2 regions of the Variovorax atrisoli genome follow, and region 1 is predicted to be linked to the other one. Evidence: riboswitches for the same ligand, from Rfam matches in the RefSeq annotation. Region 1 holds a riboswitch; the other holds the start of a gene.
What was found. A riboswitch is a leader RNA that binds a small molecule or an ion and turns the genes downstream of it on or off. The one in region 1 is predicted to bind cobalamin.
Positions count from the first base shown of each region.

Region 2: another riboswitch for cobalamin. It lies ahead of FHY06_RS04885 (TonB-dependent receptor domain-containing protein); the one in region 1 lies ahead of FHY06_RS00265 (TonB-dependent receptor).

Region 1 is NZ_JACIBG010000001.1:43,675-55,504, forward strand. It holds gene FHY06_RS00235 (DJ-1/PfpI family protein) at 1-75, opposite strand, end outside; gene phbB (acetoacetyl-CoA reductase) at 280-1,017, shown strand; gene FHY06_RS00245 (dicarboxylate/amino acid:cation symporter) at 1,143-2,486, shown strand; gene ybaL (cation:proton antiporter domain-containing protein) at 2,549-4,252, shown strand; gene FHY06_RS00255 (hypothetical protein) at 4,294-4,698, opposite strand; gene FHY06_RS00260 (hypothetical protein) at 4,817-5,077, shown strand; cobalamin riboswitch at 5,155-5,453, shown strand; gene FHY06_RS00265 (TonB-dependent receptor) at 5,586-7,787, shown strand; gene FHY06_RS00270 (PepSY domain-containing protein) at 7,813-9,351, shown strand; gene FHY06_RS00275 (energy-coupling factor ABC transporter permease) at 9,425-10,102, shown strand; gene cobW (cobalamin biosynthesis protein CobW) at 10,237-11,304, shown strand; gene cobN (cobaltochelatase subunit CobN) at 11,317-11,830, shown strand, end outside.
Region 2 is NZ_JACIBG010000001.1:1,020,149-1,031,978, reverse strand. It holds gene FHY06_RS04915 (carbon-nitrogen hydrolase family protein) at 1-693, opposite strand, end outside; gene FHY06_RS04910 (AraC-like ligand-binding domain-containing protein) at 877-1,839, shown strand; gene FHY06_RS04905 (sulfite exporter TauE/SafE family protein) at 1,868-2,695, opposite strand; gene FHY06_RS04900 (cell division protein ZapA) at 2,977-3,300, opposite strand; gene FHY06_RS04895 (hypothetical protein) at 3,297-3,521, opposite strand; gene FHY06_RS04890 (ClcB-like voltage-gated chloride channel protein) at 3,636-5,357, opposite strand; cobalamin riboswitch at 5,413-5,666, shown strand; gene FHY06_RS04885 (TonB-dependent receptor domain-containing protein) at 5,765-7,681, shown strand; gene FHY06_RS04880 (cobyrinic acid a,c-diamide synthase CobB) at 7,666-9,093, shown strand; gene FHY06_RS04875 (bifunctional adenosylcobinamide kinase/adenosylcobinamide-phosphate guanylyltransferase) at 9,071-9,670, shown strand; gene FHY06_RS04870 (ABC transporter substrate-binding protein) at 9,667-10,542, shown strand; gene FHY06_RS04865 (FecCD family ABC transporter permease) at 10,539-11,567, shown strand; gene FHY06_RS04860 (ABC transporter ATP-binding protein) at 11,564-11,830, shown strand, end outside.

The DNA.
Region 1 (11,830 bases):
CATGGTGAGCATCTCCCAGGGGCCGACGAAGTCGAGTTCCTCGACGTCGGGGAAGACGATGATCCCGAAATTCATACTTTGGAACTCCTTGGGTGATTGGCTCGTGCGGACACGCACGGATGAGAGGATAGAGGCTGAGCACGGAGGCCGCTTCGTGACAATCTTCGTGACAGCTGGTTGCAAGCCTGGCTCAGTGTTTTCCTGAGAGGGGCCATGGCTTGAAACTCGCTAGAGTGAAGGCGGCCGTTCAGGCTTTTGCCATTACACAAAGGAAATCTCATGAGCAAGAAAGTTGCATATGTCACTGGAGGCATGGGTGGCATCGGAACAGCCATCTGCCAGCGTCTGTACAAGGACGGGTTCACCGTGGTCGCAGGTTGCGGCCCCACGCGCGACTACGCCAAATGGCTGGCCGAACAGAAAGCCGCAGGCTTCGAGTTCCATGCGTCGGTCGGCAATGTCGGCGACTGGCAATCCACCGTCGAAGCCTTCTCCGCCGCCAAGGCCGCGCACGGCCCCATCGACGTGCTGGTCAACAACGCCGGCATCACCCGGGACCGCATGTTCCTCAAGATGACCCCCGAGGACTGGAGCGCAGTGATCGAGACCAACCTCAACAGCATGTTCAACGTCACCAAGCAGGTGGTGGGCGACATGGTTGAAAAGGGCTGGGGCCGAATCATCAACATCAGTTCGGTCAACGGCGCCAAGGGCCAGGCCGGCCAGACCAACTACTCGGCGGCCAAGGCCGGCATGCACGGCTTCACCATGGCGCTGGCCCAGGAGCTGGCCAGCAAGGGCGTGACGGTCAACACCGTGAGCCCGGGCTACATCGGCACCGACATGGTCAAGGCCATCCGCCAGGAAGTGCTCGACAAGATCGTGGCGACCATCCCGGTCAAGCGCCTGGGCGAACCCAGCGAGATCGCCTCGATCATCTCGTGGCTGGCCACCGACGAAGGCGGCTACAGCACGGGGGCCGACTTCTCCGTCAACGGCGGCCTGCACATGCATTAAGCATGCTGACTTACACCTGATCGACAAGACCCGCTTCGGCGGGTCTTTTCATTTCGACGATGCGGGTTCCACGGATAGAAAACCGCGGATGCGCGTCCTACAGTTTTCAACCCCCGGAGGCAAACATGGAAAGCACAACAAGCACATCCGCCAGAAAGCTCCCGCTGTACCGCTCGCTCTACGTGCAGGTGATCACCGCCGTGATCATCGGCGTGCTGCTCGGCCACTTCTATCCGGCCGCGGGCGAGGCGATGAAGCCGCTGGGCGACGGCTTCATCAAGCTGATCAAGATGATCATCGCGCCGATCATCTTCTGCACGGTGGTGGTGGGCATCGCCGGCATGGAGGACATGAAGAAGGTCGGCAAGACCGGCGGCCTCGCGCTGCTGTATTTCGAGATCGTCAGCAGCATCGCGCTCGTCGTGGGCCTGGTGCTCGTGAACGTGCTCAAGCCCGGCGCTGGCATGAACGTCGACCCGGCCACGCTCGACACCAAGGGCATCGCGGCCTATACCGGCCCGGGCAAGATGACCGGCACGGTCGACTTCATCATGAACATCATCCCGAACACCATCGTGGATGCCTTCGCCAAGGGCGAGATCCTGCAGGTGCTGCTCATCGCGGTGCTGTTCGGCTTCGCGCTGCACCGTTTCGGGGGGCGCGGCACGCTGGTGTTCGACGTGATCGAGAAGGGCTCGCACGTGCTCTTCGGCATCGTCAACTACATCATGAAGCTGGCGCCCATCGGCGCCTTCGGCGCCATGGCCTTCACCATCGGCAAGTACGGGCTGGGCAGCCTGTTCTCGCTGGGCAAGCTGATGGGCACCTTCTACCTGACCTGCCTGCTGTTCATCTTCGTGGTGCTCGGGCTCATCGCGCGCTTCCATGGGTTCAGCATCTGGAAGTTCATCAAGTACATCAAGGAAGAGCTGCTGATCGTGCTGGGCACCTCGTCGAGCGAGTCGGTGCTGCCGCGCATGATGGAGAAGATGGAGAACCTGGGCGCCAACAAGACCTGCGTGGGCCTCGTCATTCCGACCGGCTATTCCTTCAACCTCGACGGCACTTCCATCTACCTGACGATGGCGGCGGTGTTCATCGCGCAGGCCACCAACACGCCGATGACGCTCACGCAGGAGATCACGCTGCTTGCGGTGCTGCTGCTGACCTCGAAGGGCGCGGCGGGCGTCACGGGCAGCGGCTTCATCGTGCTGGCGGCCACGCTGTCGGCGGTGGGCCATGTGCCGGTGGCGGGGCTGGCGCTCATCCTGGGCATCGACCGCTTCATGTCCGAGGCCCGTGCGCTGACCAACCTGATCGGCAACGGCGTCGCCACCATCGTGGTCGCCAAGTGGACCAACGAGCTCGACGAGGCCCGGCTGCAGGCCGGACTCAACAACGAGACCTGGGTGGAGGCACAGGAGCCCGAGGCGCTCGATGCCGAGCGCAGCGGCAAGATGGCCGGCTGAGGCGGCACCGCGGATGGCCTGACGAACCAAAAGGCCGGGCATCGTTCCTGCAAAATGCAACGATGCCCCACAGCGTCTCCCTCATCAACACGATCGCCGCCGGCCTGGGGCTGGCGCTCATGCTTGGATTCCTGGCGGCGCGGCTGCGATTGCCGGCCTTGGTCGGCTACCTGCTGGCGGGCGTGATCATCGGCCCCTTCACCCCGGGCTTCGTGGCCGACGCGGGCATCGCGGCCCAGCTCGCCGAGATCGGCGTGATGCTGCTGATGTTCGGCGTGGGCCTTCATTTCTCCCTCGACGACCTGCTGGCGGTGCGCAAGATCGCGCTGCCCGGCGCGCTCGCGCAGATCGCGGTGGCGACGCTGCTGGGCGGGGGGCTGGCGATGTGGTGGGGCTGGAGCCCCGGTGCCGCGCTGGTGTTCGGGCTGGCGCTGTCGGTGGCGAGCACGGTCGTGCTGCTGCGCGCGCTCGAAAGCCTGGGCATCCTCGATTCGTTCACCGGGCGCATCGCGGTCGGCTGGCTCGTGGTGGAAGACCTCGCGATGGTGCTGGTGCTGGTGCTCCTGCCGCCGCTGGCGGGCACGCTAGGCGTGCAGGGCGCTGCAGGCGGAACCGACCCGCTGTGGCAGACGCTGGGCCTCACGATGCTGCAGGTCGGCGGCTTCGTGGCGTTGATGCTGGTGGTGGGGCGCCGGGTGTTCCCGTGGATCCTCTGGCAGGTCACGCGCACCGGCTCGCGCGAGCTGTTCACGCTGTGCGTGGTGGCGGCGGCCGTGAGCATCGCCTATGCGTCGGCGGCGCTCTTCGGGGTGTCGTTCGCGTTGGGTGCCTTCTTCGCGGGCATGGTCATGCGCGAATCTCAGTTCGCCCATCGTGCGGCGCAGGAGTCATTGCCGCTGCGCGACGCCTTCGCGGTGCTGTTCTTCGTGTCGGTCGGCATGCTGTTCGACCCCTCGGTGCTGCTCGACCGGCCGCTGCAGGTGCTCGCTGTGGTGCTGGTGATCGTGCTGGGCAAGTCGCTGGCGGCCTGCGCACTGGTGCTGGTGTTCCGCTACCCGCTGGGCACGGCGCTCACGGTGAGCGCCAGCCTGGCGCAGATCGGCGAGTTCTCTTTCATCCTGGCCGGCCTGGGCGTGTCGCTCGGCCTGCTGCCGGCGGAAGGGCAGAGCCTGGTGCTGGCCGGGGCGCTGATTTCCATCGCCACCAATCCACTGTGGTTCAGCCTGATCGCGCCGATGCAGAAATGGCTACATGCGCATTCCTCGTTCGCGCGCGGTCTGGAGATGCGAGAAGACCCGCTGGCCGAGCTGCCGATGACCACCGAGGCCAAGTACCTCTCGCGGCAGGTGGTGCTGGTGGGCTACGGCCGGGTCGGGCGCCGCATCGCGGCCGAGCTCGACGCCAACGACATTCCCTACGTGGTGGCGGAGCAGAACCGCGAGCTGGTCGAGAAGCTGCGCGAGGCCGGTACGCCCGCCGTGTGGGGCGATGCGGCCGACCCGGCGGTGCTGATCCAGGCGCATATTGCCCGTGCGCGCGTGCTGGTCGTCGCCACGCCGGACGCGATGAACGTGCGCCAGATGATGGAAACGGCGCACACGCTCAACCCGGCGATCCAGACCGTCATCCGCAGCCACAACGAGCAGGAGGCTCGCCTGCTCACGCAGGAAACCTCGGCCACCGTGTTCCTCGGCGAGCATGAACTCGCCCAGGCGATGGCGAGGGACGTGGTCCAGCGCGCAGTGTCGATGGCCGTGCCGGCATGACCGGCGAAAGCCCGAACGCCCGGGCTTGCGGCCCGGGCGCTTCAGAGGTCTTCGATCACCAGCGGGCGATAGCGCTGGGCGATGGAGTAGGGGACGGTGCGCACCAGCTCCATCATCTGCTCGGCCGCGGCGCCGTCCTCGGTCCTGACGAGCAGGGCGGCGTGGCCTTCCTTCGCGAGCTTGGCATAGGCACGCACGGTGGCCGCATCGGTGCCGGCGGAGGGCAGTGGGTCGTCGGCGGTCGTCACCGTGGGCACGATCTCGCGCAGCACGGTCTCGGCCGGCATCAGGTAGATGTCGTCGCCGCTCATGCCTTTTTCGATCAGGCCGCGACCGATGCGCTCGGCGTCCTTGGCGTCGGGGAACATCACCATCGAATAGCCGGTGGGATAGAAGGCGCCGCCGATGCTCGAGAGCATGCCCGGTTCAAGAGTGAAGTGCTTCATGCTGCCTCCTGAATCTTGTGTGGATCATCGGTCCGACGCTAGGCCGCCCTCTCAGGGCGCTCTGTAGGAGAACCCCGAAAGCACTGTCAACCGCGCGCCTGCCTTGCCTGTTCAATTCATGGCGCAGTCAGCAAGCAACGTCATCCTCATTTCCATGCCTTCGTCCAGGAACATCGCACTCACCGTCCACGAGCTGGAGACGGGCGAGTTCTATTGGGTGCTGATGGAGGCGGTGGACGGCGCCCCGGGCGATACCACCCACGTCTACGTGCCGCTGGAAGCCGCGCACGAACCCTATGCCACCTATTCGAATGCACTGGTCGCGGGCGTGGCGATGATGCGGCGGCTCTTCGGGCCCGACGGCAGGCCCGCACCCTGAGCCCGCGGGGCTCACCGGAGGCCCCTACCTATAATCCCGCCGTTCCGGTGGCGGCAGCCTCATCGACTGCCCGGCCGGACCACCACGGTTCGAAGGTGCCCCGCACGACATGCCATCCATGGCGGCGGGGTTAAACGGGAAGCAGGTGAACCCGCATCGTCGTTCTCCACGGAGATCGGCCGGCGCGGCGATTCCTGCGCTGCCCCCGCAACGGTCAGCGGATCTGGAACCCCTCGGGCTCGTGCCTCATCGATCGGCACGGGCAGCCACTGCGCTTCGGCGTGGGAAGGCGAGGGTTTCCGCCGCGGCGTGACTCTCGCAGATCACGCCGCGGCGCTCCGCAAGCCCGGATACCGGCCTTCGCAACCGCCTTCGGACGCTGCGGGAGTGCGTGTCCGGGCCAGCCGCCTACCGCGCCCGCCGCGGGCCGCCGCAGCCCCTTCGCCTCTTCCGCCGCGCCCTTCATAGGTCAGGAGCCTGCGGGGACGCAGGCCGGAGGAGAGATTTCATGAGTCATGCATCGCCGAAGCGCGATCGCAGGGGCGCGTCGCCGAAGCGGCTGCGACACCGGCCGCGCTTTTCGGGTCTTTCGAGCCTTTCCGGCATTTCGCTGGGCTGGGGCCTCGCCCTGGGACCGTGCGCGGCAGTCTTCGCGCAGGCCTCCGACGGCCAGACGCTGAGGGCGATTCAGGTGGATGCCCAGCGCCATACGCCCATGGCCATCGACGAGCCCACGCAGACCGGCAGCCGTCTCGGCCTCACGCCGCTCGAAACACCGGCCAGCGTCGAGGTGCTGACGGGCGACACCATCCGTGCGCGCGGCGACGTCTCGGTGGTCGACGCCGTCACCCGCGCCACCGGCATCACCGGCTCGCCCGGTCCCGGCAACGGCGGCACCGCGCTGGTGGCGCGCGGCTTCCTCGGTCACGGTTCGGTGATGCAGCTCTTCGACGGCACGCGCCTCTACGCGGGCGCGGGCACCGTCACCTTTCCCTTCGACACCTGGTCGGCCGACCGCATCGAGGTGCTGCGCGGCGCGGCCTCGGTGATGTACGGCGAAGGCGCCATCGGCGGCGCGATCAACGTGGTGCCCAAGAAGCCCACGCGCGGCCCGATCCGCAATGAGGCGCTGGTCACGCTGGGCTCCGACGCCACGCGGCAGGTGGCCTTCGGCAGCGGCGGGGCGATCGACGACAGGCTTTCGTACCGCTTCGACATCAGCCAGCGCAACACCGACGGCTTCATGCAGCGCGGCGAGGCCGAAAGCCTCGCCGTGAGCGCCGCGGTGCGGCTGGACGTGTCGCCGCAGCTGCAGTTTACGCTCTCGCACGACGAGGGCCGCCAGTCGCCGCAGCGCTACTACGGCGTGCCGCTGATCGACGGCCGCCTCAGCAGCCAGACGCTGCGCCAGAACTACGACGTGGACGACGCCGAGATCAAGTACCGCGACAAGTGGACCCGCCTCGACACCCTGTGGACGCCCAGCGACGCCGTGACGGTGCGCAACCAGCTCTACCGGCTGGAGAGCAAACGCCACTGGCGCAACAGCGAGACCTATACCTACAGCCCCGCCACCCGGCGCGTGACGCGCGGCGACTACCTGGAGATCGGCCACGACCAGGAGCAGATCGGCAATCGCACCGACGCCACCTTCAGGCACCGGCCGTTCGGCCTCGCCAACCAGGTGCTCGTGGGTTTCGACGTGAACCGCATCGACTTCACGCACACCAACGACTCGCCCTACGGCGGCCGATCGGTGGTCGATCCCTTCGTCTTCAGCCCCGGCTACTACGCGTCGCCCGTGGCCTACACGCCGCGCTACAGGACGAAGACCAGCACCTACGCCTTCTTCGCGGAGGACAGGCTGGCCTTCGACGAGCAGTGGTCGGTGGTGGGCAGCCTGCGCTGGGACCACGCGAAGGTCGCACGCACCGACCTGCAGAACGCCGCCAACAGCTTCGGCAAGACCTTCGAGTACGCCACCGGCCGGCTCGGCGTGGTCTACGCACCGGACGCCTCGCAGTCGTTCTACGCGCAGGTGGCGCGCGCGGCCGATCCCCTGGGCTCGCTGGTGACCACTTCGGCTTCGCAGGCGGCCTTCGACCTCAGCACGGGCAGGCAGTTCGAGGTCGGCTACAAGCGCCAGCTCGCTGACAACCGAGGCGCCTGGACCGTGGCCGCCTACCGCATCGACAAGAACAAGCTGCTGTCGCGCGACGCCATCGATCCGACCGTCACCCAGCAGGTCGGCAAGCAGTCTTCCGAAGGCATCGAGGCCACGCTCGACCTGGCGCTGAGCTTCACGCTGCGGCTGGAGGCGAATGCCACCAAGCTGCGCGCGCGCTACGACGACTTCAACGAACTGGTCGGCGGCAAGCTGGTCTCGCGCGCGGGCAACACGCCCACCGGCGTACCCGAGGAGGCCGCCAACCTCTGGCTCACCTGGCGCTTCCTGCCGCAGTGGGAGGCCGACGTCGGCCTGCGCTACGTGGGCCCGCGCCAGGTCGATGCGGCCAACTCGCGAAAGATCGGCTCGTACACGGTCGCCGATGCGGGCGTGAGCTGGCAGGCGAACCCCTCGCTCAGGCTCGCGCTGCGCGCCTACAACCTGGCTGATCGGCGCTATCCGGTGTCGTTCTCGAATGGCGGCAACCAGTGGCTGCTGGGGCGCCCGCGCTCCTTCGAGCTGTCGGCGCTGGTCAGCTTCTGAGAGGCCCGGGAGTCTGGTGGAACGCATGACCTCCGCATGGCGCCGCGCCTGGCCGCGCATCCGGCACTGGCTCTACTGGACGCACCGGTGGCTGGGCATCGGCGGCTGCCTGCTGTTCGTCATGTGGTTCGTCTCGGGCGTGGTGATGATGTACGTGGGGTACCCGAACCTCACGGACGAGGAACGGCTCGCGGGGCTCTCGCCGCTGCGTTTCGACCGGGGGATGGTGTCGCCCTCGGCCGCGCTCGAAGCACTGCCCAAGGAGGCGAACGCGCAGCCGCCGAGGCGCATGGTGCTGGAGATGCAGGGCGGCACCGTCGCCGGCCCCGTCTGGCGCATCGTCGATGCGCGCGGCGGCCGGCATACGGTCTCGGCCCGCGACGGCCGCGTACCGGGTCCCGTCGATGCCGCGCAGGCCGAGGCCATCGCGCGCGATTTTTCCGGCCATGCCGGCGCCCGCTGGGCCGAGACCCTGGAGCGTGACCAGTGGACCGTGCCGCAGGGCCTGAACCCGCTGCGTCCGCTGCACCGCATCGAAGTCGGCGACGCCGCGGGCACCGAGCTCTACGTGTCGCAGGTCAACGGCGAAGTGGTGCGCGACACCACGCGCTCCGAACGCTTCTGGAACTGGCTGGGCTCGGTGCCCCACTGGATCTACTTCACGCCGCTGCGCGCGGACCCGCCCCTGTGGCACGACGTGGTGATGTGGCTGTCGGCGGCCTGCATCGTCTCGGCGGTGACGGGCATCGTCATCGGCATCCTCCGGGTGCGCCTGCGGCGGCGCTTCCGCAACGGGGCGGTCACGCCCTACAGCGGCTGGATGGCCTGGCACCACATCGCAGGGCTGGTCGGCGGCTTCTTCGTGCTGACCTGGATCGTCAGCGGCTGGCTGTCGATGAATCCCAATGGCTGGTTCCAGCGTGGAACGGGCGATGCGGCGGCGATGGCGAGCTACACGGGTGCCGGCAGGTCGCCGTTCCCGTGGCCGCCGGCATCGCTGCCGGCAGGCGAGGGTGCCGATGCGCCGCGCGAGGCCGCGCTGCTGTGGTTCGACGGCAGGCCGCTGCTGCAGCTGCGCGACGCGAAGGCGCGGGTGCGCGTGATCGATGCAGTCACCGGCGAACCGGCCACCGTCGCGAAGGACGACGTCCTGCGCGCCGCCGCCCGACTGCGCCCCGGCTCGAACATCACCGAAGCGGTGCTCCAGACCCGCGAGGACTTCCACTGGTACGGCCACCACCGCGAGCGCGTCGTGCCCGTGTGGCGCCTGCAGTTCGACGACCCGGCGCGCAGCTGGATCTACATCGATCCTTCCAGCGGCCAGGTGGCCGGCGGCAGCGACGCCAGCTCGCGCCTGCGCCGCTGGCTCTTCAACGCGGCGCACAGCCTCGACTTCCCCTGGCTCATCCAGTACCGGCCGGCCTGGGATCTCGTGATGTGGCTGCTTTCCATCGTCGGCGCTGTGGCTTCGGCCAGCGGCGTCGTCATCGGCTGGCGGAGGCTGCGGCGAAAACCGAAGCCGGCGGCCGTGCCGGGCGCGCAGCCTGCGCTGCGGCGTTCATGATCGGGGCTTGCGCGAGCCTGCCCATCCACCAACAATCAACTTTCGCACCGCGGTGCATTTCAGGAGGTGCTCGATGCACATCGAACCAGGTCTAGTCGACGGATCCAAGATATTCCTCAGCTACGCGACGGCAGCCGCCGCGCTTGCCTACACCGGCAAGGTCGCGTTCCAGACGCTCATGAAGGACGGGCCCGCCGCACTGGTGCTGCGCTCCGCCATCGCCGTGGCGCTGGTGTTCTGCTTCTTCGAGGTGTTTCCGCACCACCCTGTGGGCGTGTCGGAGGTGCACCTGATCCTGGGCACCACGCTGCTGCTGGTGTTCGGCCTCGCGCCCGCCGCCATTGGCCTGGCGGGCGGCCTGCTGATCCAGGGCCTGTTCTTCGAGCCGCAGGACATCCCGCAATACGGCATGAACGTCACCACGCTGCTGGTGCCGCTGTTCGCCACTTCCGCGCTGGCGCGCCGCATCATCCCCGAGAAGCTGGCCTACGTGGACATCGGCTACCGCGAGGCTTTCAAGCTCTCGGTGGCCTACCAGGGCGGCATCGTGGTGTGGGTCGGCTTCTGGGCGCTGTACGGACGCGGCACCGGCATCGAGAACATGGGCCAGATCGCCAGCTTCGGCGCTGCCTACATGACGGTCGTGCTGGTCGAGCCGCTGGTCGACCTGGGCGTGCTGGCTGCCGCCAAGGCGTGGCGCCGGCTGCAGGGTTCCGTCTTCGTCGAGCGCCGCCTGTACGGCGGCGTCTGAGCGCTTCCCTTCGTCGCTTCCCCGGGGCCGGCCTCGGGGAGGCTGTCCGTTTCCATCGGTGGCGCCGGAATCATCCGGCGCCACTTTCGCCTTGCTGGTGCGCCCCGCTCGCGAGCGCCTGAAAGAATCCACCCATGACCCCAAGCAACGCCAAGATCCCCGTCACCATCGTCACGGGCTTCCTCGGCAGCGGCAAGACCACGCTGCTGCGCCACATCCTCGGCAACGCCGAAGGCCGCCGCATCGCGGTGATCGTCAACGAGTTCGGCGAGCTCGGCATCGACGGCGAGATCCTGCGCGGCTGCGGCATCGGCTGCGACGACGAAGGCAACGAGCGTGAAGGCGCGCTCTACGAGCTGGCCAACGGCTGCGTCTGCTGCACGGTGCAGGAGGAGTTCCTGCCGGTGATGCTGCAGCTGGCCGAGCGGCGCGGCGAACTCGACGCGGTGCTCATCGAGACCTCGGGCCTCGCGCTGCCCAAGCCGCTGGTGCAGGCCTTCCAGTGGCCGGACATCGCCAACATCTTCACCGTCGATTCGGTCGTCACCGTGGTCGACGGGCCGGCCGCCGCCTCGGGCCAGTTCGCCGAGAACCCGCAGGCGGTCGATGAAGCCCGCCGCGCCGACCCCAACCTCGACCACGAATCGCCGCTGCACGAGCTGTTCGAAGACCAGCTTTCGGCCGCCGACCTCGTGGTGCTCAACAAGACCGACCTGATGGACGACGCGGCGCGCGCCAAGGTCGAGGCGCTGGTGCGCGAGGAACTGCCGCCCGAGGTGAAGATCGTCGCCGCCAGCGAAGGCCGGCTGCCGCTCGCGCTGCTGCTGGGCCAGGGCCGCGCGGCCGAGGACACCATCCACCTGCGCGAGAGCCACCACGACCACGAGGAAGACCACGACCACGACGAGTTCGATTCGCTCGTGATCGAGCTGCCGCCCGTCGAGCGCGATGGCCTGCTGGCCGCGCTCGGCAGGCTGGTCGAGCAGCACACCATCTACCGCGTGAAGGGCTTCGTCGCCGTGCCGGGCAAGCCGATGCGCCTGCTGGTGCAGGGCGTGGGCCGCCGCTTCGACCACCACTTCGACCGCCGCTGGCGCGATGGCGAGGCGCAGCGCACGCGGCTCGTGTTCATCGGCGAGGACCTGGACGAAGGCGCGCTGCGCAAGGTGCTCGAAGAGGCGAGCGCCACCGCCACGGCCTGACGCCCCGAGCGCATGCACCTGCTGAGCACCCAGCCCGGACGCTTCGTCGAGGACGACAGCGTCGTCACGCGCCTCGACCAGACGCCGGGCGACATCGTGGTGCTCAGCTCGGCCGACACCACGCTCGCGCTGCTCGCCGCCGCGCGCACCGCGCTGGCGGCCACCGACCCCGGCTATCCGTCGCTCAGGCTGGCCAATCTCATGTACCTGCGCCAGCCGGCCTCGCTCGACCTCTACGTCGACGAGGTGCTGCAGCATGCGCGCGTGGTGGTGGTCGACCACCTGGGTGCCGAATCGGCCTGGGCCTACGGGTTGCAGCAGCTCGAGAAGCTGGCGAAGCGCAAGGGCCAGCGGCTCGCGATGTTCTCGGGCGACCTGCAGGAAGACGAAGACCTGCTCGCGCGCGGCACGCTGTCGCGCGCGGTGAGCCGCCAGCTCTGGCAGTACATGCGCAGCGGCGGGGCGGGCAATGCGATGCAGTTCCTGCGCGCGGTGGCCTTCCACGGCCTGGACCATGGCGAGGCCC
Region 2 (11,830 bases), 980 kb from region 1:
CTTCGACACGGTGGCGCAGGGCGCGATCACGAAGCACTGGCCCTCGGCGGCGTAGACCTGGCTCGCGGCGTTGTTGACCTCGGGCCCCAGCGCGTAGGCCGCGCCGCGGTACAGCGAGAAGCTCGGCCATGCGCCGCAGTGGATCTGCTCGGTCTGCGAATACATCGCGTACTTGCTCAGCGGCTGCAGATGCTCCCAGCACGAGAGCGAGCCGATGTTGCCCAGTGGTGTCTCGACCACGGCGAGGTCGGAGCCGTCGCCCTCGCCGAACACCGTGCGCTCCACGTGCGTGGGCTTGAGCTTGCGCCGCGTCTGCACGGTGCGGCCCTGGTCGTCGATGAGCGCCTGCGCGATGTAGAGGCTGCCGGCCGCCTTCTCGCTGTAGCCGAGCGACACCCAGATGCCGAGCCTGCGCGCCGCCTGCGCGACGCGCTCGAACTCGGCCGAGCCGACGACCAGCGAGTTGTCGTGGTAGCGCTGCACGAACTGCATGCCCCAGGCCGGCGAATCGAGCCAGATCCACCACGGGTAGCCGGGCACCCAGGTCTCGGGAAAGGCGATGAGCTTCACCCCCTGTTTCGCGGCCTGCGCCATGAGGTCGATGGTCTTCTCGATGGTGCCGTCGAGGTCGAGGAACACGGGGGCGGCCTGCACTGCGGCAACGCGCAGCTTGGGATGGACGGTGGTCGGCATGAAAGTTCTCCAGATGCAATCGAAGTAACGGGGCGTGGACCGCAGGCACCGGGTTTGCGCTGTGGCATGCGGGTTGCTTGAAGCGTAGATTCGCGCCGCCTGAACGCCTTGACCCGGTTTGGCGGCGTTCTTGTTCCAGCGTTGCATCCGTTCGCTGCCCCTGAGGCCTTCCGAGGAATCCCGATGACCCAGCTGCTCAGTACCGACGCCGTCCCGCGCGACCAGCGGCTCGCCTACTGGACCGACATGATCTGCAACGTCTACGTGCAGCTGGGCTGCGACCCGGCGCGCGAGGGCGATTCGGGCGATTTCGAGGGCAGCATCCGCCAGCACACGCTGCCGGGGCTCGACGTGTCGGTCGTCACCTCGAGCCCGCAGAAGGTGATGCGCACGCCGGGACACATCTCGCATTCGAGCGACGACTACTTCCTCGTGAGCATCCAGGCGCGCGGCCGGGGCGTGGTGCGGCAGGACGGGCGCGACGCGGTGCTGTCGGCCGGCGACTTCGCGCTGTACGACAGCACGCGGCCCTACCAGCTGCTGTTCGACGAATCATTCGAGCAGATCGTGCTCAAGCTGCCCGGCGAGCGCCTGCGCAGCGAGCTGCGCGATACGCAGGCGCTCACGGCCACCACCGTTTCGGGCCGCGAGGGCGCCGGGCACCTGCTGCTGGGAATGATCCGCACGCTGCGCGAGGACATCGACACGCTGCAGCCGGCCTCGGCCCTCGCGGTGGCCAACGGCGTTCAGAACATCCTGGTGGCCGGACTGCAGACGCTGCCTGCGGCGAGCGCGCCCTCGCTGAGCAACCTCACGGCGTACCACCTCGCGCGGGTCAAGCGGCGCATCGACGAGCAGCTTGCGGAGCCTTCGCTTTCGGTGAGCACGCTGGCCGCGGAGCTGGGCGTGTCGGTCAGCCACATCCACCGCGTGTTCAGGAGCGAGCCGCTCACGCCGTCGCAATACATCTGGGAGCGCCGGCTGGAGGCCTGCAGCCGCGACCTGCTGGAGCCGCGCCTCGCGGGCCGGCCGGTGGCCGACATCGCCTACGGCAGGGGATTCAACGACGCGGCGCATTTCAGCCGCGCGTTCAAGGAGCGTTTCGGCTGCTCGCCGCGCGAATGGCGGCAGCAGCGGATCCAGTAGCCTCGGCAGGAGGCCGCCGGAGCATCGATCAGCCGTGCAGGCCCTTCCAGAGCATGTAGGCCGCCAGCAGGTAGAGGATGCTCGCGAACACGCGCTTGAGCTTCTTCACCGGCAGGCTGTGCGCGGCCTTCGCGCCCAGGGGCGCCGTCAGCACGCTGCACAGCGCGATCACCGCGAGCGCGGGCAGCCAGATGTAGCCGAAGGAGCCGGCCGGCAGGCCCTGCACCGACTGCCCGCTGACCGCATAGCCCAGCACGTTCGCCACCGCGATCGGGAAGCCCAGCGCCGCGCTGGTCGCCACCGCGTTGTGGATCGACACGTTGCACCACGTCATGAACGGCACGCTGATGAAGCCGCCGCCGGCACCCACCAGGCCCGAGATGAAGCCGATGGCACCGCCCGCGGCGAGCTGGCCGCCAGTGCCCGGCATCTGCCGCGTGGGCGCGGGCTTCTTGTCGAGGAACATCTGCGTGGCCGAGAAGCCCACGAAGAGCGCGAAGAAGATCGCCAGCGCCGTGCCCTTGAGCAGCGCGAACACGCCGAGACTGCCCACCAGGCTGCCGATGACGATGCCGGGCGCGAGGCGCCGCACGATCTCCCAGCGCACCGCGCCGCGCTTGTGGTGCGCGCGCACGCTCGACACCGAGGTGAAGATGATGGTCGCCATCGAGGTCGCGATGGCCATCTTCACCGAGAGGTCGGCCGGCACGCCGCGGTGGCCCATGATGATCGTGATGAACGGCACCATCAGCATGCCGCCGCCGATGCCCAGCAGGCCTGCGAGGAAACCGGTGCCGAGCCCGAGGGCGGCGAGTTCGACGATGAGGAGGGGATCGAGCAGGCTGGAGACGTTCACGGAGATTCTGTATCGCAAAAAGCAACGGCCCCGAGCAGCGTATGCAGGGGGCCGTAGCGGAATTAGGTGTCTGCAAGTGGGCGCCGGACTCGCATCCTGAACCGGGGTTCAGGTGGGCGAGGGCAGCAGGACTTCGGGTTCATCTGACGCGAGATGATCACACCCGTCGAGCGATTTACCAAGCCCGGCTCCGTAGAGCATTGGAACAAGGACGTATAAAGCCCAACGCGCACCGCAGACAGTTCGGATTTTACCGCTGCAACCCTGCCGGCGGAACCCGCTCAGAGCAAATGTCCATCGCCCGCCAGGGCCTGATCGAGTCTTTGAATGAGGTGGGCGGCCTTCGGGTCGGTGTCTGTGGTATCGGCTGGCGCCGCCGGTGCGGCGGGCGCGCTGGCGGCTGCCTGTTGCGCGGCGAGGTCGAACGCCAGGTTCAGCGAGGCCAGTACCGCGATGCGGTCGCGGGCCTTGACCTTTCCCGCATCGCGGATCTTGCACATGGCGGCATCCACGCGTTCGACGGCTTCGCGCAGCTGCGCCTCGCCTCCGTCGGGACAGCCGAGCAGATAGCTCTGTCCCATGATCTGTACTTCAATCTGCTTCATGCGGGGGAGTCTTCGGAAGGTGGTTCAGCCGGCAGCCGTTCGAGCAGGGCGTCGAGGCGGGTGCGGGCCGCGACGAGCCGCGACTTCAGTGCGTCGCGTTCGCGCGTGAGCGCATCGACCTGTTCCTGCAGCAGCGCGTTGGTGCGCTGCACCTCTTCGTGACGCACGAGCAGTCGTTCGACGCGCTCGGCGATCTGGTCGATGGGGCTGGAGGCGGGCATGGTTGGCGATTGTAGTTTCCCGGGGAGGCGGTCCTGCCGAGGCCGGACGCGGCGCCCGGCGTGCCCGGATTCTGCGGCTTTGCCGCCCGCCGATCAAACCCCTCGCGAGTCGCTTCAGGCCTCGCTCAGCCGCACGTAGGTGGCAAGCAGCGCGCTCTTGGCGACCACGCCCAGCAACACCGGGTTGGCGGCGCTCTCGATCAGCGGAAGCCGCTCGCCCAGGTGGTCGAGGAAGCGCTGCAGCGCCTCGCCGAGACCGGTATCGGCAGTGACCGGCTGGATCGCCTGCGAGAGCAGGGCGCCTGCCGTCGTCTCCTGCGGCGCGGTACCGAGCGACGAGAGCGGCACCACCCCGAGGTAGCGGTTGTCCGCGTCCACCACGTACAGGTACTTGACGGGGTACTGCAGGAAGAGCCTGCTCATCGCCTCGCGGTCCGCCTGCGGGCCGACCACGGTCTCGGCCGGCTGCACCAGGTCGCGCATGTGCAGCCCGCGCAGGCGCATCTGGTCGTCGCGCTGGGCGTTGCGATGCAGCGTGATCTCGTACATCGAGCCCGCGTTGGCCGAGCGCGCCACGAAGTACGCGATGACGCTCGCAGCCATCAGCGGCAGCATGACCTGGTAGCTCAGCGTCATCTCGAAGATCATCAATATCGCCATCAGCGGTGCCTGCGTGGCGCCCGCCAGGAAAGCGCCCATGCCGACGATGGCATAGGCGAACGGCGCCGAGCTCGCCGCCGGCCACAGCGCCTGCACGCCCTGGCCGAAGAGCGCGCCGATCATGCAGCCGAAGAAGAGCGCCGGCGTGAACACGCCGCCCACGGCGCCCGAACCGGCCGTCGCCATCGTCGCGACCGCCTTGGCGAGCAGCACCAGCGCGATCAGCGTCCATGCCCATGGCGTGTGCAGCACCGAATTCACCACGCTGTAGCCGTTGCCCCAGACCTCCGGCATCGGCACCGACACCGCACCCATGACGAGCCCGCCCAGCGCCAGCCTCCACGGCAGCGCGAGCGGCAGCCGCGAGAACAGCGCCCGGCTGCCCTGCAGCGCGCGCAGGAAGCCCACCGCCGCGAAGCCCAGCAGCACGCCGAGCACGCAGAACAGCACGACCTCGGTGCCGTGGATCTCCGGGAACGGCGGCATCTTGTAAGGCGGCTGGTAGCCCGGCAGCGCCCGCATCGCGACGTTGGCCACCACCGACGCGATGATGATCGGACCCACGCTCTCCATCGCGATGGAGCCCAGGACGATCTCCGCGACGAAGAAGGCGCCCGCGATGGGCGCGTTGTAGGCGGCCGTGAGGCCGGCCGCCGCGCCGCAGGCCACCAGCAGCCGCAGCCGTTCGGCCGGAAAGCGGAACACCCGCCCGAGCAGCGAGGAGGCCAGCGCCGCCAGCTGCACCATCGAGCCCTCCCGCCCGATCGAGCCGCCAGTGCCGATGCTCATCAGCGACGACGCGCTGCGCGCCAGCGTCTGCGCCACCGGAATGCGCCCGTCGCCGAGCACGATGGCTTCCATGTAGTCCGACGTGGCGCTGCGCGAAGCCACGCGCCTGGCGAGCACCAGCAGCAGCCCCGCCACCAGCCCGCCCAGGGTGGGGCAGGCGATGCGCGCCCACCATGGCAGCTGCTTCGCCATGGCGACCAGCCCCTGGCCGGGGCCGAGCACCAGGTGCTCGAAGGCGAGGAGCGCGGCGCGGAAGAGTTCGGTCGCCAGCGTGCCGAGCAGTCCGGCCACGATCGACCACAGAAGCATCGACTGCCAGCCCGAGACACCGAAGAGCCGCTGCAGCGCCGAACGCAGGTTCAGGAAGATCGAGGCGGGCCGCATCATGGTCGTCGATGGTAGCGGGGCCGCAACTTTCGACTTAAGAGGTGCATGGCAGGACATAGAATTCCGCCCGTTGGTGCTCGCGCCGTGGTTCGCACGGCGCAGTTCAACGGGAAGCAGGAGTGGAAGCCCCGGTTCGCACCGGAACAAGGCCGAAGCCGCCTGCGCTGCCCCCGCAACGGTCAAGCAGACGGCGCCGCAAGGCGCCAACACCTTTCCATCGAGCCACTGGGCGCCCTGAAACAGGCGCCTGGGAAGGCGGCAAGGCGTCGTTCTGCCAGCCCGGATACCGGCCAACGAGGCGGCTGCCGCATGCGTCGAGGATCGAATGACGAACGCATGCGCGGCCATTGCGCCCAGGCGCCGGCGGGGAGGCCGGCCAGGGGTATTGACGTTCGTTCGCTTGATTCATGATTTCCCGTGTTTGCTCTTTCCGCGGTAGCGCTCCTGCGCGCCGCTTCCGCCACGCCTGCCTGCCGCTGGCGCTGGTTTCCGCCTTCGGCGGCATGGCCCATGCGCAGGAGGCTTCCACCCTGCGCGAGACGGTGGTCACGGCCAACCGCACGCCTCAGGCGTTGTCGGAGCTCGTGGGAGACGTCTCCGTCGTCGACAGCGAGACCATCGAGCGCAGCGGTGCGACCGGCGTGGCCGACCTGCTTTCGCGCCTGCCCGGCATCGAGATCTCGCGCTCCGGCGGCGTGGGCAACACCACCAGCCTCTTCATCCGCGGCGCCGAGACGCGCTTCACCGCCGTCTACCTCGACGGCGTGCGCATCGATTCGCAATCGACCGGCGGCGCCGGCTGGGAAGGCATTCCGCTGTCGCAGATCGACCGCATCGAGGTGCTGCGCGGGCCGGCCGCCGCGGTCTACGGCTCCGACGCCGTGGGCGGCGTGATCCAGCTCTTCACCAGGCGAGGAGAAGAGGGCGTGTCGCCCTACGCCGGCATCGGCTTCGGCAGCAAGGGGCTGCGCAGGATCGAAGGCGGCGTGAGCGGCAAGTCAGGCCTCTTCGACTACTCCTTCGGCGTGGCGCATGAAGAGAGCAAGGGCTACAACGTGCAGCCCGTGAGCAAGCGCAACGTGACCAAGGACGGCTTCACCAGCCCCGACCGCGACGGCTACAACAGTACTTCGGGCAACGCGAAGCTGGGCTTCCAGATCACGCCCGACCAGCGCATCGAGGCCACGCTGCTTTCCAGCGACATCAAGGCCGGCTACGACGCAACTGTGTCCTACAGGACCAAGCTGCCGTTCCTGTTCGCCAACGACATTTCGAGCAACAAGCTGCAGACCGCCGGCCTGAGCTGGTCGGCCAAGTGGAACGACGTCTACAGCACCCGCGTGCAGGTGACCGACTCGCAGCAGGTCTACAAGACCCAGCCGTCGTTCTACCGTACCGAGACCCGCCTGCGCGGCTACCTCTTCCAGAACGAATTCCGCTTCGGCCCGCACCTCGTCACCGCCACGCTGGAGCGCCGCGAGGACGCCCTGGAGAACGCGCCCACCACCACCTCGAAGCTGCTCGCGCGCGACCGCTCGCAGGACGCGATCTCGCTCGGCTACGGCTTCGTGCAGGGCCCGCACTCGCTGCAACTGCACGTGCGCCACGACAAGGACAGCGAATTCGGCGGCAAGACCACCGGCAGCGCGGCCTACGGCTACGCCATCACGCCGTCGCTGCGCTTCACGGCCTCGGCAGGCACCGCCTTCCGCGTGCCCACGCTGTACCAGCGCTTCAGCGAATACGGCCTGGCCACGCTCAAGCCCGAATCGAGCCGCAACCTCGAGCTGGGCCTGCAGTACACCGAGGGCGCGACCCAGCTGGGCGTGGTGGCATACGCCAACCGCGTGCAGAACCTGATCGTTTTCGACGGCTCGGCCAAGGGCTGTGCTTCGTCGTTCGGCTGCTACTCCAGCACCGCCCGCGCTCGCTACCAGGGCGTCACGCTCTCGGGCAGCCACCGCATCGGCGACGTCACGCTACGCGGCTCCCTCGACTTCCAGGATCCGCGCGACCTCGCCACCCACAACCTGCTCGCGCGCCGCGCGCAGCGCCACGCCACCCTGGGCGCCGACTGGCGCATCGCGGGCTGGACGCTGGGCGCGGAGGTGCAGACCTCCAGCCGCCGCTACGACGACGCCGCCAACAGCGTGAAGCTCGGCGGCTACACCGTGCTGAACCTGTCGGCCACCACCCAGCTCACGCGCGACATCAACCTCGTCGCGCGCGTCGACAATGTGGGCAACAAGGACTACCAGTTCGCGCGGCTGTACGCCAATGCCGGCCGTACCGCCTACGTCGGTCTCAAGTGGACGCCTCACTAAGCAGCCAAGCACTCCAGCCGGGCGGCGCCGCCGGTGCCGCGGCGGCCTCCTGCGCCGCCGTGCTGGTGGCCGCCCCGGCCTCGGGGCAGGGAAAGACAACGGTCGCGGCCGCGCTGGCCCGGCTGCACGCGCGCCAGGGCCGGCGAGTCCGCGCCTTCAAGTGCGGGCCCGACTTCCTCGATCCCCACTGGCTGGCGCTCGCCACCGGCGCACCTGTGCATTCCCTCGACCTCTGGATGACGGGCGAGGCCGACTGCCGCGCGCGCCTGCACGAGGCGGCCGTCGAGAGCGACCTGCTGGTCATCGAGGGCGTGATGGGTCTCTTCGACGGCAATCCCAGCGCCGCCGACCTTGCGCAGCGCTTCGGCGTGCCGGTGCTGGCGGTGATCGACGCGCAGGCCATGGCCGGCACCTTCGGCGCGCTGGCCTACGGGCTGCAGAACTTCCGCGACGGGCTGCCTTGGGCCGGCGTGCTGGCGAACCGGGTGGCCAGCGAACGGCACGGCGCCATGCTGCAGGAGGCGCTGCGCGACCCTTCGCAATGGCTGGGCGCCTTGCCGCGCGACGCCCGCTTCACGCTGCCGGAACGGCACCTGGGCCTGGTGGCCGCCACGGAGCTGGGCGATGCGATGTCGCGGCTCGATGCGGCCGCCGACGTGCTGGCCGACGCGCCGCTGGGCCGCATGCCCGTCGGCGAGCTGCCGCAGGTGCGCTTCGAGGCCCTTGCATCCGACGAGGCACGAGCCGTGCCGCCATTGCTCGCGGGCCGCACCATCGCGATCGCACGCGATGCAGCGTTCTCGTTCATCTATCCGGCAAACCTCGATGTGCTCGGGGCGCTCGGTGCCGAGCTGAGCTTCTTCTCGCCGCTCGCAGGCGACGCCTTGCCGCGGTGCGACGCCGTCTGGCTGCCCGGCGGCTACCCGGAGCTGCATGCTCCGGCGCTGTCGGCCCGCACGGCGCTGCGCGAATCGCTCGCTGCGCACGTCGCCGCCGGCAAGCCGGTGTGGGCCGAGTGCGGCGGGATGATGGCGCTGTTCGACGAACTGGCTCTTCAGGAAGACGGTGGTGAAGTGCACCGCCTCTGGGGCCTGCTGCCTGGTCGGGTGACCATGCAGAAGCGGCTTTCGGGCCTGGGGCCCCAGCAGCTCTCGCTCGATGGCCACGTCCTGCGCGGACACACCTTCCACTATTCGAGCTGCGAGACACCGCTCGTGCCGGCCGCGCGCACCGCCCGTCCCGGTGCCGCGCAGGCCGTGGGCGCGCGGGCCGGGGAGGCGCTGTACCTGCATGGCCCGGTGCGCGCGAGCTATTTCCATGCGTGGTTCGCCTCCAGTCCGCAAGCCACCGCGCGCCTTTTCGGCGCCATGCCCATCGAGTTGGAGAGCCATGCTGCATTCGACCAAGCCTGAAGCCGTGGTGCACGAGTTCATCCTCGGCGGCCAGAAGAGCGGCAAGTCGCGCCGCGCCGAGCAGCGCGCCGTCGACTGGCTCGCGGCCGGTGCCCGTGCCCGCCGCGCCGTGCTGATCGCGACCGCCCAGGCCTACGACGACGAGATGCAGGAGCGCATCGTGCGCCACCAGGCCGACCGCGCCGAGCGCGTGCCCGGCATGCGGACCATCGAGGAGCCGGTCGAGCTCGCGCGCGCCATCGTCACGCAGAGCACGCCCGAGACGCTGGTGGTGGTCGACTGCCTCACGATGTGGCTGACCAACCTGCTGATGCCGATGCCCATCGAAGACGCCCGCCCCGTGACGCGCACCCCCGCGACGCACATCGCGATGCTGCTGGTTGCGTTGCGCGATGCGCCGGGCCCGGTGGTGCTGGTCGGCAACGAGATCGGCCTGGGCGTGATACCGATTGGCCGCGAGACGCGCGCCTTCGTCGACGCCCTGGGCCGGCTCAACCAGGACGTGGCCGCCGCATGCGGACGCGTCACGCTCATGGCGGCCGGCCTGCCGCTGAGCCTGAAGGCGCCCGCCGCATGAGCATGAAGAAAATCCGCAATCCGCTCGCGGCGATCGGCCTCGTCCTGGTGGCGCTGGCCGCGCATGCGCTCGACGTGGTCGACGAGCGCGGCGTGTCGGTGAGCCTGCCGCAGCCGCCGCAACGCATCGTCACGCTGCTGCCTTCGCTCACCGAGTCGGTCTGCGCGCTCGGGGCCTGCAACCGGCTGGTGGGCGTGGACCGCTACTCCAATTCGCCCGAACAGGTGAAGGCACTGCCGCAGCTCGGCGGCGGCATCGATCCGAACGTGGAGGCCATCGTCGCGCTCAAGCCCGATGCGGTGCTGCTGGCCAAGTCCTCGCGCGTCACGCAGCGGCTGGAGGCACTGGGCATGAAGGTGCTGGTGCTCGAACCCAAGAGCCACACCGACGTGCGCCGCGTGCTCGACAAGCTCGACCAGGTGCTGGGCACGCATGAGGCAGCGAAGGTCTGGCGCGTGATCGACGCCAGCGTGTCGGCCGCCGCGCAGTCGGTGCCCGCGGGGGCGAAGGGCATGCGCGTGTACTTCGAGGTCAACAGCGCGCCGTATGCGGCGGGCGAGTCGTCCTTCATCGGCGAGACGCTCTCGCGGCTGGGCATGAAGAACATCGTGCCCGCATCGCTGGGCCCGTTCCCCAAGCTCAACCCCGAGTACGTGGTGCGCGCGAACCCCGACCTCATCATGGTCAGTGTGCGCAGCGCGCAGGGGCTGGAGCAGCGGCCCGGCTGGGCTGGCATCCGCGCGGTGCGCGAAGGCCGCATCTGCCGCTTCAGCGCCGAGCAGTCCGACGTGCTCGTGCGGCCCGGCCCGCGCATGGACGAGGCGGCACGGCTGATGGCGCAGTGCATCGTTGAAAAGGGCGGCAAGCGATGAATGCGGCTGCTGCCAGGCACACGGCCCATCTGCGCCGCGTACTGCTGCTCGGCGCCGGCCTGCTGGTGCTGGGCGCGGCGCTGATGCTGCTGGGCCTGGGCATCGGCAGCACTGGCTTCGAGAGCCTGTTCGCCGCACGCCACGACCCGGTGGCGCTGCAGATCGTGTGGGACATCCGCCTGCCGCGCACGCTCGGCGCCTGGCTGGCGGGCGCGCTGCTGGGGCTGGCCGGCGCGGTGGCGCAGGGGCTCTTTCGCAATCCGCTGGCCGACCCGTACCTGCTGGGCAGCGCCTCCGGCGCCTCGCTCGGCGTGGCGGTGGCGCTGCTGATGTTCGGCGGCTCGGCCGCGAGCATGCAGTGGGTGATGCGGCTCGGGCTCACCGGCGCCGCCTTCCTGGGCGCGGTGCTCGCAGTGATGCTCACGCTGATGCTGGCGCGCGGCGTGCAGCAGACGCTGCGGCTGCTGCTGGCGGGCGTGATCGTCGGCGTGGTGCTCGGTGCGGCGAAGGACCTCATCACCATCGCATCGGCGGACATCCTCCAGGCGATCCAGGGCTTCATCCTCGGCAGCACCGGCCTCGTCGGCTGGAGCGCCTGCGCGGTGATGGCGATGGTCGGCACGGCCTGCCTGCTCGCGGGCTGGGCGCTGGCACCGGTGCTCGACGGGCTGGCGCTGGGCGAAGCCACCGCGCGCAGCCTGGGCCTCCCGCTGGGGGCGATGCGCGCGGCGCTGGTGGTGGTGCTGGCGCTGGCCACCGGTGCGGCCGTGGCGCAGACCGGGCTCATCGCCTTCGTCGGCCTGGCGGCGCCGCACCTGGTGCGCTCGGCCGTCAAGACCACGCATGCGAGGCTGATCGTGCTGTCGGCGCTGATGGGCGGGTTGCTGCTGATGGCGGCCGACCTGCTCGCGCGCTGGCTGATCGCGCCGCAGGAACTGCCCGTGGGCGTGCTCACGGCCGTGCTGGGCGGCAGCTACCTGCTGTGGCTGATGCACAGGCGCAGCGCGCGGAGCGGGGTGGCATGAGCCGCAGCAACGACATCGACGCGGCGCTGGAAGCGCACCGCCTGAGCGCCACGCTCGGCGCCAGCGAGGTGCTGCACGGCATCGACCTGAAGCTGCGGGCCGCGCGCTGGACCAGCATCGTCGGCCCGAACGGCGCGGGCAAGTCGACGCTGCTGAAGGCGCTGGCGGGGCTGCTTGCTCATCGCGGCGAAGTGCGGCTCTTCGGCGAGGCGCAGGACAGGGTGCCCGCCCGCGTGCGCGCCCGCCGCCTTTCGTGGCTGGGC